Regions from separate parts of the Planomonospora corallina genome, predicted to be linked through region 2. Evidence: riboswitches for the same ligand, from Rfam matches in the RefSeq annotation. Region 2 holds a riboswitch; each other region holds the start of a gene.

Region 1 (3,264 bases), on a different contig from region 2:
CACCAGCCGTTGCCGGTGGTGTTGACCGTGGCCTCGTGCCCGGCGTTGAGCAGCAGCACGCAGGTGCCGACCAGTTCCTCCTCGGTGAGCCTGTCGCCTTCGTCGGCGACCTGGGCGAGGGCGCTGATCAGGTCGTCGCCGGGGTTCTCCCTGCGGTGGCGGGCCAGGTCGACGAGGTAGGCGGAGAACTCCTCCGCCGCGCGCACGGCGGTGTGCTGGGCCTCGACCGAGGGGTTGAGCTCGTACATCCCGCAGATGTCGGCGGACCAGGGGCGCAGCAGGTGCCGGTCGGCCTCGGGCACGCCGAGCATCTCGGCGATCACGGTCACCGGGAGCGGCTCGGCCACCTCGGCGATGAGATCGCCTCCGCCGCGCTCGGCGAAGCGGTCCACGAGCCCGCCGGCGAGCTCGGCGACCTTGGGCCGGAGCGCCTCGACCATGCGGGGGGTGAACGCCTTGGAGACCAGCCTCCTCAGGCGGGTGTGGACCGGCGGCTCCACGTCGAGCATCCCGGCGCGGACCACCCGCCAGAACGGCTCCTGGAACTCCGGGTCGTCGGGCCGGCCGAACTCCGCGTGGGTGGCCGTGTGCAGGTACGACCGGCCGAGCCTGCGGTCGCGCAGCAGCGCGTTGACGTCGGCGTGCCGGGCGATCAGCCACTGGCCGGTCGGCTCGAAGAAGCCGACCGGCCGCTCGCGGCGCAGCTCGGCGTAGACGTCATAGGGATGGGCGACGAATTCCGGACTCCAAGGATCAAACTTCACATTCGCATCGTAATCCGGGAACGCGCCCCGTCTACCCCTCGGCGGGCTTCTCCTCCTCGTAGCGGTGGTGCAGCTCCACCGGCTCCTCGGCGCCCGGCTTGCTCCGCATGCGGATGTTGAGCATCTCCACCAGCAGCGAGAAGGCCATCGCGAAGTAGATGTAGCCCTTGGGGATGTGCTGCTCGAAGCCCTCGGCCAGGAGCACGACGCCGATCAGGATCAGGAAGGACAGGGCGAGCATCTTGATGCTCGGGTGCCGGTCCACGAAGCGGCTGATCGGCCCGGAGGCGAACAGCATCACCAGGACCGAGACGACGACGGCCGCGACCATGACGCCGATCTCGTCCACCATGCCGACCGCGGTGATCACCGAGTCGAGCGAGAAGACGATGTCCAGGATCATGATCTGCACGATCACCGCGGCGAAGGAGGAGGCGACCTTCCCTCCGGCGTGGCCGGACTTGCCCTCCAGGTTGTCGTGGATCTCGAAGACGCTCTTCCCTATCAGGAACAGGCCGCCCAGGATCAGGATCAGGTCGCGGCCCGAGATCTCCTGCCCGAGGACCTCGAAGAGCGGGGCGGTGAGCCGTATGACCCAGGAGAGGGCCAGCAGCAGCGCCAGGCGGCTGAGCAGCGCGGCGAGCAGCCCCAGCTTGCGCGCCTTGTCACGCTGCTCCGGCGGGAGCTTGCCCGCCAGGATCGAGATGAAGATGACGTTGTCGATGCCGAGGACGATCTCCAGGCCGACGAGGGTGAGGAACCCTATCCAGATCTGCGGGTCTGCCACCCAGTCCATCGCCGTCTCCTCCGAGGGGTCGTGGTGTTCCAGCCGGTCACGCCGCATAGACGATCGGCGGGCTCCGGAGGTTCCTGCCCGAGGCGGCCGACACCATTCCGTGTCCGACTTGCGGACCGGCGGGCCGGGATGGTTATAGTTCGCGGTAGGTCATGAGTGCCAGTGACAAGCCCCGGCTCGCTGGCCGGCAACCCTCGCGTCCGCGGCGGGGTGCCCCGGGTGAGGACCTGGTCCGGCGCCGGAGTGGCGCCGGTCAAGCGCGGGCTCCACGCACCATCGCCACGCCTCGCAGGGGCTTGGGGTCCGATGACCTCGAAGGAGTCCTGGCGTGTCCCTGCTCGGCATCTTCACCACCGACGCCCCCGCCGCCCCCGCCGCCGCTCCGGAGCCCGTCCGGCGGGCCGCCGGCGACCGGCCCATCCCTCCCGTGCTCGGCGCCGACCTCGCCGTCCCCGTCCGGGGCGGCAGGCTCGTCCCCTACGCCAACCTCGACTACGCCGCCAGCGCCCCCTGTCTCGAGCCGGTGAGCGCCGCCGTCGCCGCCGCGCTCCCGGCCTACTCCAGCGTCCACCGGGGCGCCGGCTACGCCTCGCAACTCACCACGGCCCGCTACGAGCAGGCCCGGCACACGGTCCGCGCCTTCGTCGGCGCCCGCCCCGGCGACGCGGTGGTCTTCACCCGCAACACCACAGACGCCGTCAACCTGCTGGCCCGCGCCCTGCCGGAGGGCACCACCGTCGTGGTCTTCGACTCCGAGCACCACGCCTCGCTGCTGCCCTGGGCCGGCGCCGTACGGCTGGCGCCGCCCGCCTTCCCCGGCGAGGCCGTCCGCGCGGTCGACGAGGCCCTCACAGGCATCGAGGGCCCGAAGCTGCTCGTGGTGACCGCCGCCTCCAACGTCACCGGCGAGCTGTGGCCGATCGCCGCCCTGGCGCACGTCGCCCACCGGCACGGCGCCCGCATCCTCGTCGACGCGGCCCAGCTCGTCCCGCACCGCCGCCTCAACCTGACCGCGCTCGACCTGGACTACGTGGTCTTCTCCGGGCACAAGCTCTACGCACCCTTCGGCACGGGCGCGCTCGTCGGCCGCCCCGACTGGCTCGCGGAGGCCGAGCCGTACCTCAAGGGCGGCGGGGCGGTGCGCTCCGTGGGCGGCGGAGGCGTCGGGGACGGCGGCGACGGCGGGGGCGTCGGGGGCGTCGAGTGGCACGACGACCCCGAGGCCCGGCACGAGGCGGGCACTCCCAACGTGCTGGGCGCCGTCGCCCTGGCCGCCGCCTGCGACGCGCTGAGCGCCACCGGCTGGACGGCGCTGGTCCGCGAGGAGGAGCGCCTGCTCGGCAGGCTCCGCGCGGGCCTGGCCGCGGTCGAGGGCGTGCACGAGCTCTCCCTGTGGGGCCCCGACCACCCGCGCGTCGGCATCGTCTCCTTCGTGGTGGAGGGCCTGACCGCCCGCGAGGTCGCCGAGGCCCTCTCCGACGAGTACGGCATCGGCGTGCGCGACGGGAAGTTCTGCGCCCACCCGTTCGTCCGGCACCTGCTGGGCGGGGTGAAGGACGGCGGCTGCGAGGACACGACGGTCTCCGCGCTCCGCGCCTCGATCGGCATCGGCACCACCGACGAGCACGTCGACCGTCTCGTCCGCGCCCTGGAGGAGATCGTCTCCCGTCGCGGCGCCGCGGCGCCGAAGTGACCCCCGCCGGG
Region 2 (3,264 bases):
GATCAGCGTCTCGTAGTCGCCGCTCCTGAACGGCGCGGCGGTCGGTGAGGAGGTCTCCGGCTCCGACTCCGGGGATGGGGACGGGGACGGGGACGGGAGGCCGACCGCGGGGTCGTCGTCGTCATCGTCGTAGGTGGAGACCACGCCGTCGCCGTCGTTGTCGGCGGGGGAGGGGCGGGCCGTCACCGTGGCGGTGGCCGTGACGGTGACCGTCGCGGCCGGTCGCGCCGCGCTCGCGAGTTCGCTCCCGGCCGCGTTTCCGCAGGCCGTGAGTGTCGCCGCGCAGAGGCAGGCGGCGGCGAGAAGCGCGGCCCGCCGGAGGGCGGTGTTCCGGCCGATGGCCGTCCTGACGGCGGTGTTCCGGCCGGGGAGCTTCTGGAGGGCGGCCTTCCGGAGGGCGGGCTTCTGGAAGGCGGCATTCCGGATGCCCGCCTCAGGAGCGCAGGCCTGCTGAACGCCGGTCTTCGGGGTCTCGGTCCGCTGGATGCGCATGGGACACATCCCTTCGTGCTGGTCCCCATGCCGGGCATGGAGGGGGTGGATACGTGGCCGCCGTCCCGGCGGCGGGACGCGCGTGCGGGCGGCTCGGCCCTGTCCGGGGCCGCTCGGCGCGTGCCCCTGCCGTCTCCCGGCGGTCGCGGCTCCGAGCCGGAGCGCTCCGCCGTACCGGACGGCGGGCGGGGGCGGACGGGCGGGAGGGCGGCGGGCGGGCGCCGCCTGGGGAGGGCCGGTTCTCGGTGCGGGTCAGTTCTTGGTGCAGGTCAGGACGATGGTCGTGCCCACCTTGACCTTGGTGCCGGCGCGGTGGGACTGCTTGGTGACCGTCCAGTTCTCCGGGAGGATCACGAAGGTGTCGTACTCGTCCTGGGAGCCGAGCTTGATCTCCTCGTACTCGTCCCAGCCGTGGTCGACGAGCCACTCCTGCGCGACGGCCGCGTTCTGACCGGTGAAGTCCGGCAGCTTCACCTGCGCGGGCTCGTCCACCTGCGGCTCCGGCAGCCCGGCGTTCTCCTCGGTGGACTCCTCGACGGCGGGCTTGGCAGCGGGCTTGGCGGCGGCGGGCTCCCCGGCCGGAGCCTTGGCCTGGGCGGTCTCGGTGACGGTCGGCGCGGGCGCGGCTTCGGCGGCCGTGCCGTCCGGTCCGGCGATCGCGACACCGCCGAGGCATCCGGCGCCGAGCGCCACGACCGCGATCAGGCAGGCGGCCAGCCCGGACACGCCCCGGCCCGGCTGCTTCGGCGGATACGGCTGGTGGTGGGGCTGCGTCATGGCGCTCTCCCTGGGTAGGGGAACCGGGATCGGCTCTTTGTGGACACCAGTAAATCACTTGTGAACTGTAAACACAACTAGGAGCTGTGAACATCGGGGATCTTGCGCCTGGCTGGTGTTACGCATTTCCTTATGGATGGATCTGCTTGGAGTGCACGATTGACGACCGGCTGGGCGGGCGTTATGGTCCCGGCAGGTCATGAGCTCCAGCGCCAAGCCCCGGTTCGCTGGACGGCACCCCGCTCGCCGCGGGTGCCCCGGGTGACGACCTGCTCCGCGCGAGGTGCGCGGAGAACGGCGGATCACCGGAGCCCTCGGCCACCGGGGTCCGGACCAGGACCCTGGAGGCGCACCATGCCCGTCCCCGGCCACCTACCGCTCCGCCACCGGCGCTGCCCGAGCTGCGACGTCGACTTCGGCGCCATCGCCGACGTCCGCGACCTCGTCCTCCACGAGGGCGCCGGCTTCTGGTACGGCGAGTGCCTCATCTGCGGCTGCCGCTGGCAGGTGCACCCGCCGGGCAGCCCCGAGCACGGGCTCGCCCAGGCCGTGGTGGCCGACCGTCCGGCGGAGCACCTGGCGCCCGAGCAGGCCTGGCGGCGCGGGGCGATCCGCATCACCGGCCCCGACGGCACGCTCTGGGACGTCCGTCGGACCTCAGACGCCCGGCCGGGAGCCGACGCGGAGGACCGGGAGGGCGCCGATGCGGAGGTCCGGGAGGAAAGCGAGCCCGGTGGCCGGGTGGGCGCCGAGCCCGATGGCCGGGCGGAATCCGGGCCCGAGGCCCACCCCTTCACCGGGATCGTGTATGTGCTCACCGCATGGAACCCGCACGGGGCCACCCTGCCCCTCAAGCCCAACGTGGAGGCGCACCGGCGGCTGCTGGCCGAGATCCACGGGAACCGCGTCCCCGCGGGCCGGCTGCCCGCCGTACTGGAGGCGTCCTGCTACGACCCGGACGGCTACCACTCCTCCTACGGCTGGGCCGAGCAGGCCGTCGCGTTCGCCGACGCCGACGAGGAGGCGGTGCTGGAGCTGGCCCGCGACTTCGGGCAGCCCGCCGTACTGCGCTGGACCGCCGACCGGCTCACCGCCGTTGCTACTCGCGACGGGAAGCCGCTGGGCCCGCCCTGCCCCACGGTGGCGACCCGGCTGCCGGTGAGACCATGCCCCATGACCGGTGAGACGCGCACCAAGGTGTACTGCGGCTCCGGCGCCCCGGATATCGCAGCCGGAGCCTCACCGCCTTGCGGTATCCGTGCCCACAGGACGACACGAGAGCGTTGTCCAGAAGCGGTCGCCGCTGTCTGCCGCCCAGACTGTCGCATCGGACGGTCGTCAACCGGTCGTCTTCGCGGATCGGGCGGACGAGGGAGCCATGATCTCCGACAATGGGGCAGCGACCAGAAGGGTGATCGATCGGTTCCTGGCGAGGACCGGGGATCGAGGAGGAGGCCGACCGCGTGGAGGAGAACATGGGGACCGCCGCTTGGCCCGTCTACAGCCCCTTTGCCCGCGAGCACTACGGCCATGGTCTGGAAGCGGGCAGGGCCGAGGGCAGGCTCGAAGGCATGGTGGAAGAAGCGGCCCGGGTGGTCCTGCTGGTGCTGGCCGCCCGTGGTCTGGAGGTGCCGGACGACACCCGTGCCCGGATCACCGCCTGCACCGACCTCGCCCTGCTGGAGGTCTGGGTGATCCGCGCGGCGACCGTCCAGAGCGTGCACGATTTGTTCGGTGAGGCAGGCGGAGAGGACCGCTGACGGATCCTCGTACGGTGTGCGTCGTTCCCGGGAGTGCTGATGGGTTCTCCGGGCCTGCTCGTTCTCCAGGAGATCGGCCGGGTAAGGGGGGCGGACATCGGCTGTGAACTTCAGGGTCATCTGGCGCAGACGATCTTCAGGAGTGCACAATCTCCGGTGTGAAGGCGTATGTCGGGGTGACGGACACCGAGTGGTACCGCTTCCTGGCGGCCCGGCCCGGCCCGGGGTGAGTGAG
Region 3 (3,264 bases), on a different contig from region 2:
ACCGATGCCGGGATAGTCGGCGTCGAGCTTCTCCAGGACCTCCCGGAGGGTCGCCCCTTCCCCGCTCACCTCCGCGGCACCATTGGTGTAAGTCCGAAGAATCGTCGGAATCCGCACGGAAACGCTCATGGTCGAGTACCTTTCAGGAGTTCTCAGGCGAGGGCGGTACGGAATGCGTCGAGAGAAGGCCGGATCACGGCGGTGGGACGCGCGTGCCCGGAAACCGCGTCGAGGGTCTTGAGCCCCTCACCGGTGTTCAGCACGACCGTCTCGCCGTCCGGGTCGAGCCGGCCCTCGGCGACCAGCTTGCGCAGCACGCCGACGGTGACACCGCCCGCCGTCTCGGCGAAGATGCCCTCGGTCCGGGCCAGCAGCCGGATCGCGTCGACGATCTCCGCGTCCGTGACGTCCTCCACCGCGCCGCCGGTGCGCCGGGCGATGTCCAGCACGTACGGCCCGTCGGCCGGGTTGCCGATCGCCAGCGACTTGGCGATCGTGTCGGGCTTGACCGGGCGGATCACGTCGTGACCGGCCTTGTAGGCCGCGGAGACCGGCGAGCAGCCCTCGGCCTGGGCGGCGAAGATCTTGTACGGCTTGTCCTCGACGAGGCCGAGGGCGATCAGCTCCTTGAAGCCCTTGTCGATCTTCGTGAGCTGGGAGCCGGAGGCCACCGGGACGACGATCTGGTCGGGGAGCCGCCAGCCGAGCTGCTCGGCGATCTCGTAGGCGAGCGTCTTGGAGCCCTCCGCGTAGTAGGGGCGGAGGTTGACGTTGACGAAGCCCCACCGGTCGCCCAGCTCGTCGCCGATGAGCTCGGAGCAGAAGCGGTTCACGTCGTCGTAGGTGCCGTCGATGGCCACGAGGCGCCCGCCGTACACCGAGGCCATGACGATCTTGGCCTCCTCCAGGTCGGCGGGGATGAAGACGCAGGCGTCGAGGCCGGCGCGGGCCGCGGCGGCGGTGACCGCGCCGGCGAGATTGCCGGTGGAGGAGCAGGACAGGGTGTGGAAGCCGAAGTTGCGGGCCGCCTCGACGGCGATGGCCACCACCCGGTCCTTGAAGGAGTGCGTGGGGTTGCCGGAGTCGTCCTTCACGTGGAGTGCGCGGACACCCAGCTCGCGGGCGAGGTTGTCGGCCTTGACCAGCTTGGTCCAGCCGGGGGCCATGTTCCGCTTGGAGGCGACGTCCGCCGGGACCGGGAGCAGCGAGCGGTAGCGCCAGATGTTGCTCGGCCCGGCGGCGATCTCCTCGCGGGTCACCCGGGGCAGCTCGTAGGCGATCTCGAGCGGGCCGAAACACTCGGTACAGGCGAAGTCCGGGCCGAGGTCGTAACGGGCGCCGCACTCGCGACAGGACAGGGCCACGGCGGGGCCGAAGTCGAGCGAAGCGGCGGTGGTTTCAGCGGTTGCAAGCGCCATGAAGCGAGGCCTTTCCCTCATCTTCGTCTGCGACCACCTTGGTCACAGACCGGAATTGGCACCTGTCCCGGCCGACCTCGTCAGATCACGAGTCTTGAACCGGGAGGGTTGCCGGGGCTTCGCAGGGCCGGTCCCTCCACCCCTCTGGATGAGCACGTATTCAGTTGTCGAACCCGTTGAGCAGGTTGAAAGCACTCTACCCCGGCTTTTCGCCGCTCCGACCAACCGTCTCACTTCGCGAGACGGATCGTGTTACCTGACGGACGCGAACCGGGCCGCGCCGCAGGGCCGCGAGGGCGTCAGGACCCGTAGGCCTCGCCCAGCGCCCCCTGGACGTACTTGCGCGCCTGGTGGATGCGGGACTTGGCGGTGCCCAGCGGGATGCCGAGCTGCTCGGCCACCTCGTTGTAGTCGAGCTGGCAGATGTCGCGCAGCACCAGCGCCTGGGCCAGGTCGGGCTTGGACGCCTCCAGCGCCTCCATCACGTCGAGCAGGTCCAGCCGGGAGCCCGCGATCACGCTCACCCGGGCGACGTCGGGCTTCTGCAGCGGCAGCTCCTCGGAGCTCTGCTCGGCCGCGCGCCGCTTCAGCGAGCGGTAGGTGGTCCGCGCGCAGTTGGCCGTCACGATGTGCAGCCACGTGCTGAACCGGGCCCGGCCCTCGAAGCGGCCGATGTTGCGGGCCACCGCCAGCAGGGTGTCCTGGCACGCCTCCTCGGCGTCCTGCCGGTAGGGGAGGATCCGGTTGCAGTGCCGCAGCACGTCGGGCTCGATGCGCCGCAGCAGCTCGCCCAGAGCCCGATGGTCGCCCTGGGCCGCCGCCCGGGCCAGTCCCTCGGTCGTCTCGTCCAGCGCCATCACGAGCCCCAATCAGCGGTCACCGTCGCCGGACATCCTATGGTCGACGGAAATGTTTGGTTAACCTCTGAGGCAAGCATCCCCCAAGGCGGGCCGATCCCCCGGCGTCCGCAGTAGGCGTAGAAGCTGAAGGGGCCTGTCTCCCTAGTCGAGGAAAGCATGAACACGATCCTGGTGGCGTCCAATCGTGGCCCCGTCTCGTTCACCGTCTCGGAGGACGGCTCGCTCTCCATGCGCCGGGGCGGCGGCGGGCTGGTGTCCGGCCTGTCGGAGGTGGCCAAGGAGCTGGACCTGCTCTGGGTCTGCGCCGCGCTCTCCGACGGCGACCGCGCCGCCGTACGGCAGGCGCCCGGTGGCCGCCTCGACCGGGCGGGATACGACACCGGCGCGCTGCGCATGCTCGACATCCCCCCGGCGACCTTCCACCGCGCCTACAACGCGGTGGCCAACTCCACGCTCTGGTTCGTCCACCACCTGCTCTACGACACCGCCAACACCCCGCACTTCGACGCCCGCTTCCGCCGCGAGTGGGAGTCCTACCAGTCCTACAACGCCGCGTTCGCGGTGGCGCTGGCCGAGGAGGCCGCGCACGGCGCGCAGGTGCTGGTGCAGGACTACCACCTCAGCCTGACCCCGGCCATGCTCCGCATCGAGCGGCCCGACGTGAGCATCGCGCACTTCTCGCACACCCCGTGGGCCCCGCCGGAGTACTTCTCCCTGCTCCCGGACGACGTCGCGACCGAGCTGCTGGAGGGCATCCTGGGGGCCGACCACGCGGGCTTCCTCACCGTGCGGTGGGCCGAGGCGTTCATGGACTGCTGCGAGGCGATCCTCGGCGCGGAGGTGGACCGCGACGGCCACACCGTCTCCCACGGCGGCCGGACCACCCGGATCGGCGTGCACCCGCTGGGGGTGGACGGCGAGGCGCTCTGGGCCAGGGCGAGCGAGCCCGACGTCGAATCGCACCTGGCCGCCCTGCGCGACCAGGT

The links. Region 2 has a riboswitch for S-adenosylmethionine ahead of ACFOWE_RS27135 (hypothetical protein). Riboswitches for the same ligand answer to the same signal wherever they lie in the genome.
Region 1: linked by a shared signal. The riboswitch ahead of ACFOWE_RS03155 (aminotransferase class V-fold PLP-dependent enzyme) and the one ahead of ACFOWE_RS27135 (hypothetical protein) in region 2 are both predicted to bind S-adenosylmethionine.
Region 3: linked by a shared signal. The riboswitch ahead of thrC (threonine synthase) and the one ahead of ACFOWE_RS27135 (hypothetical protein) in region 2 are both predicted to bind S-adenosylmethionine.

The regions. Positions count from the first base shown of each region.
Region 1 is NZ_JBHSBM010000009.1:53,015-56,278, reverse strand. Features, by position in the region: gene ACFOWE_RS03165 (cytochrome P450) at 1-764, opposite strand, end outside; gene ACFOWE_RS03160 (TerC family protein) at 796-1,560, opposite strand; SAM riboswitch class IV at 1,709-1,826, shown strand; gene ACFOWE_RS03155 (aminotransferase class V-fold PLP-dependent enzyme) at 1,889-3,253, shown strand.
Region 2 is NZ_JBHSBM010000040.1:63,736-66,999, forward strand. Features, by position in the region: gene ACFOWE_RS27125 (hypothetical protein) at 1-492, opposite strand, end outside; gene ACFOWE_RS27130 (PASTA domain-containing protein) at 745-1,269, opposite strand; SAM riboswitch class IV at 1,465-1,573, shown strand; partial or broken gene ACFOWE_RS27135 (hypothetical protein) at 1,624-2,274, shown strand; gene ACFOWE_RS27140 (hypothetical protein) at 2,244-2,462, opposite strand; gene ACFOWE_RS27145 (hypothetical protein) at 2,745-3,029, shown strand; gene ACFOWE_RS27150 (HNH endonuclease) at 3,256-3,264, shown strand, end outside.
Region 3 is NZ_JBHSBM010000019.1:30,104-33,367, forward strand. Features, by position in the region: gene ACFOWE_RS18530 (MoaD/ThiS family protein) at 1-129, opposite strand, end outside; gene thrC (threonine synthase) at 153-1,418, opposite strand; SAM riboswitch class I at 1,433-1,573, opposite strand; gene ACFOWE_RS18540 (RNA polymerase sigma factor) at 1,718-2,275, opposite strand; gene ACFOWE_RS18545 (alpha,alpha-trehalose-phosphate synthase (UDP-forming)) at 2,435-3,264, shown strand, end outside.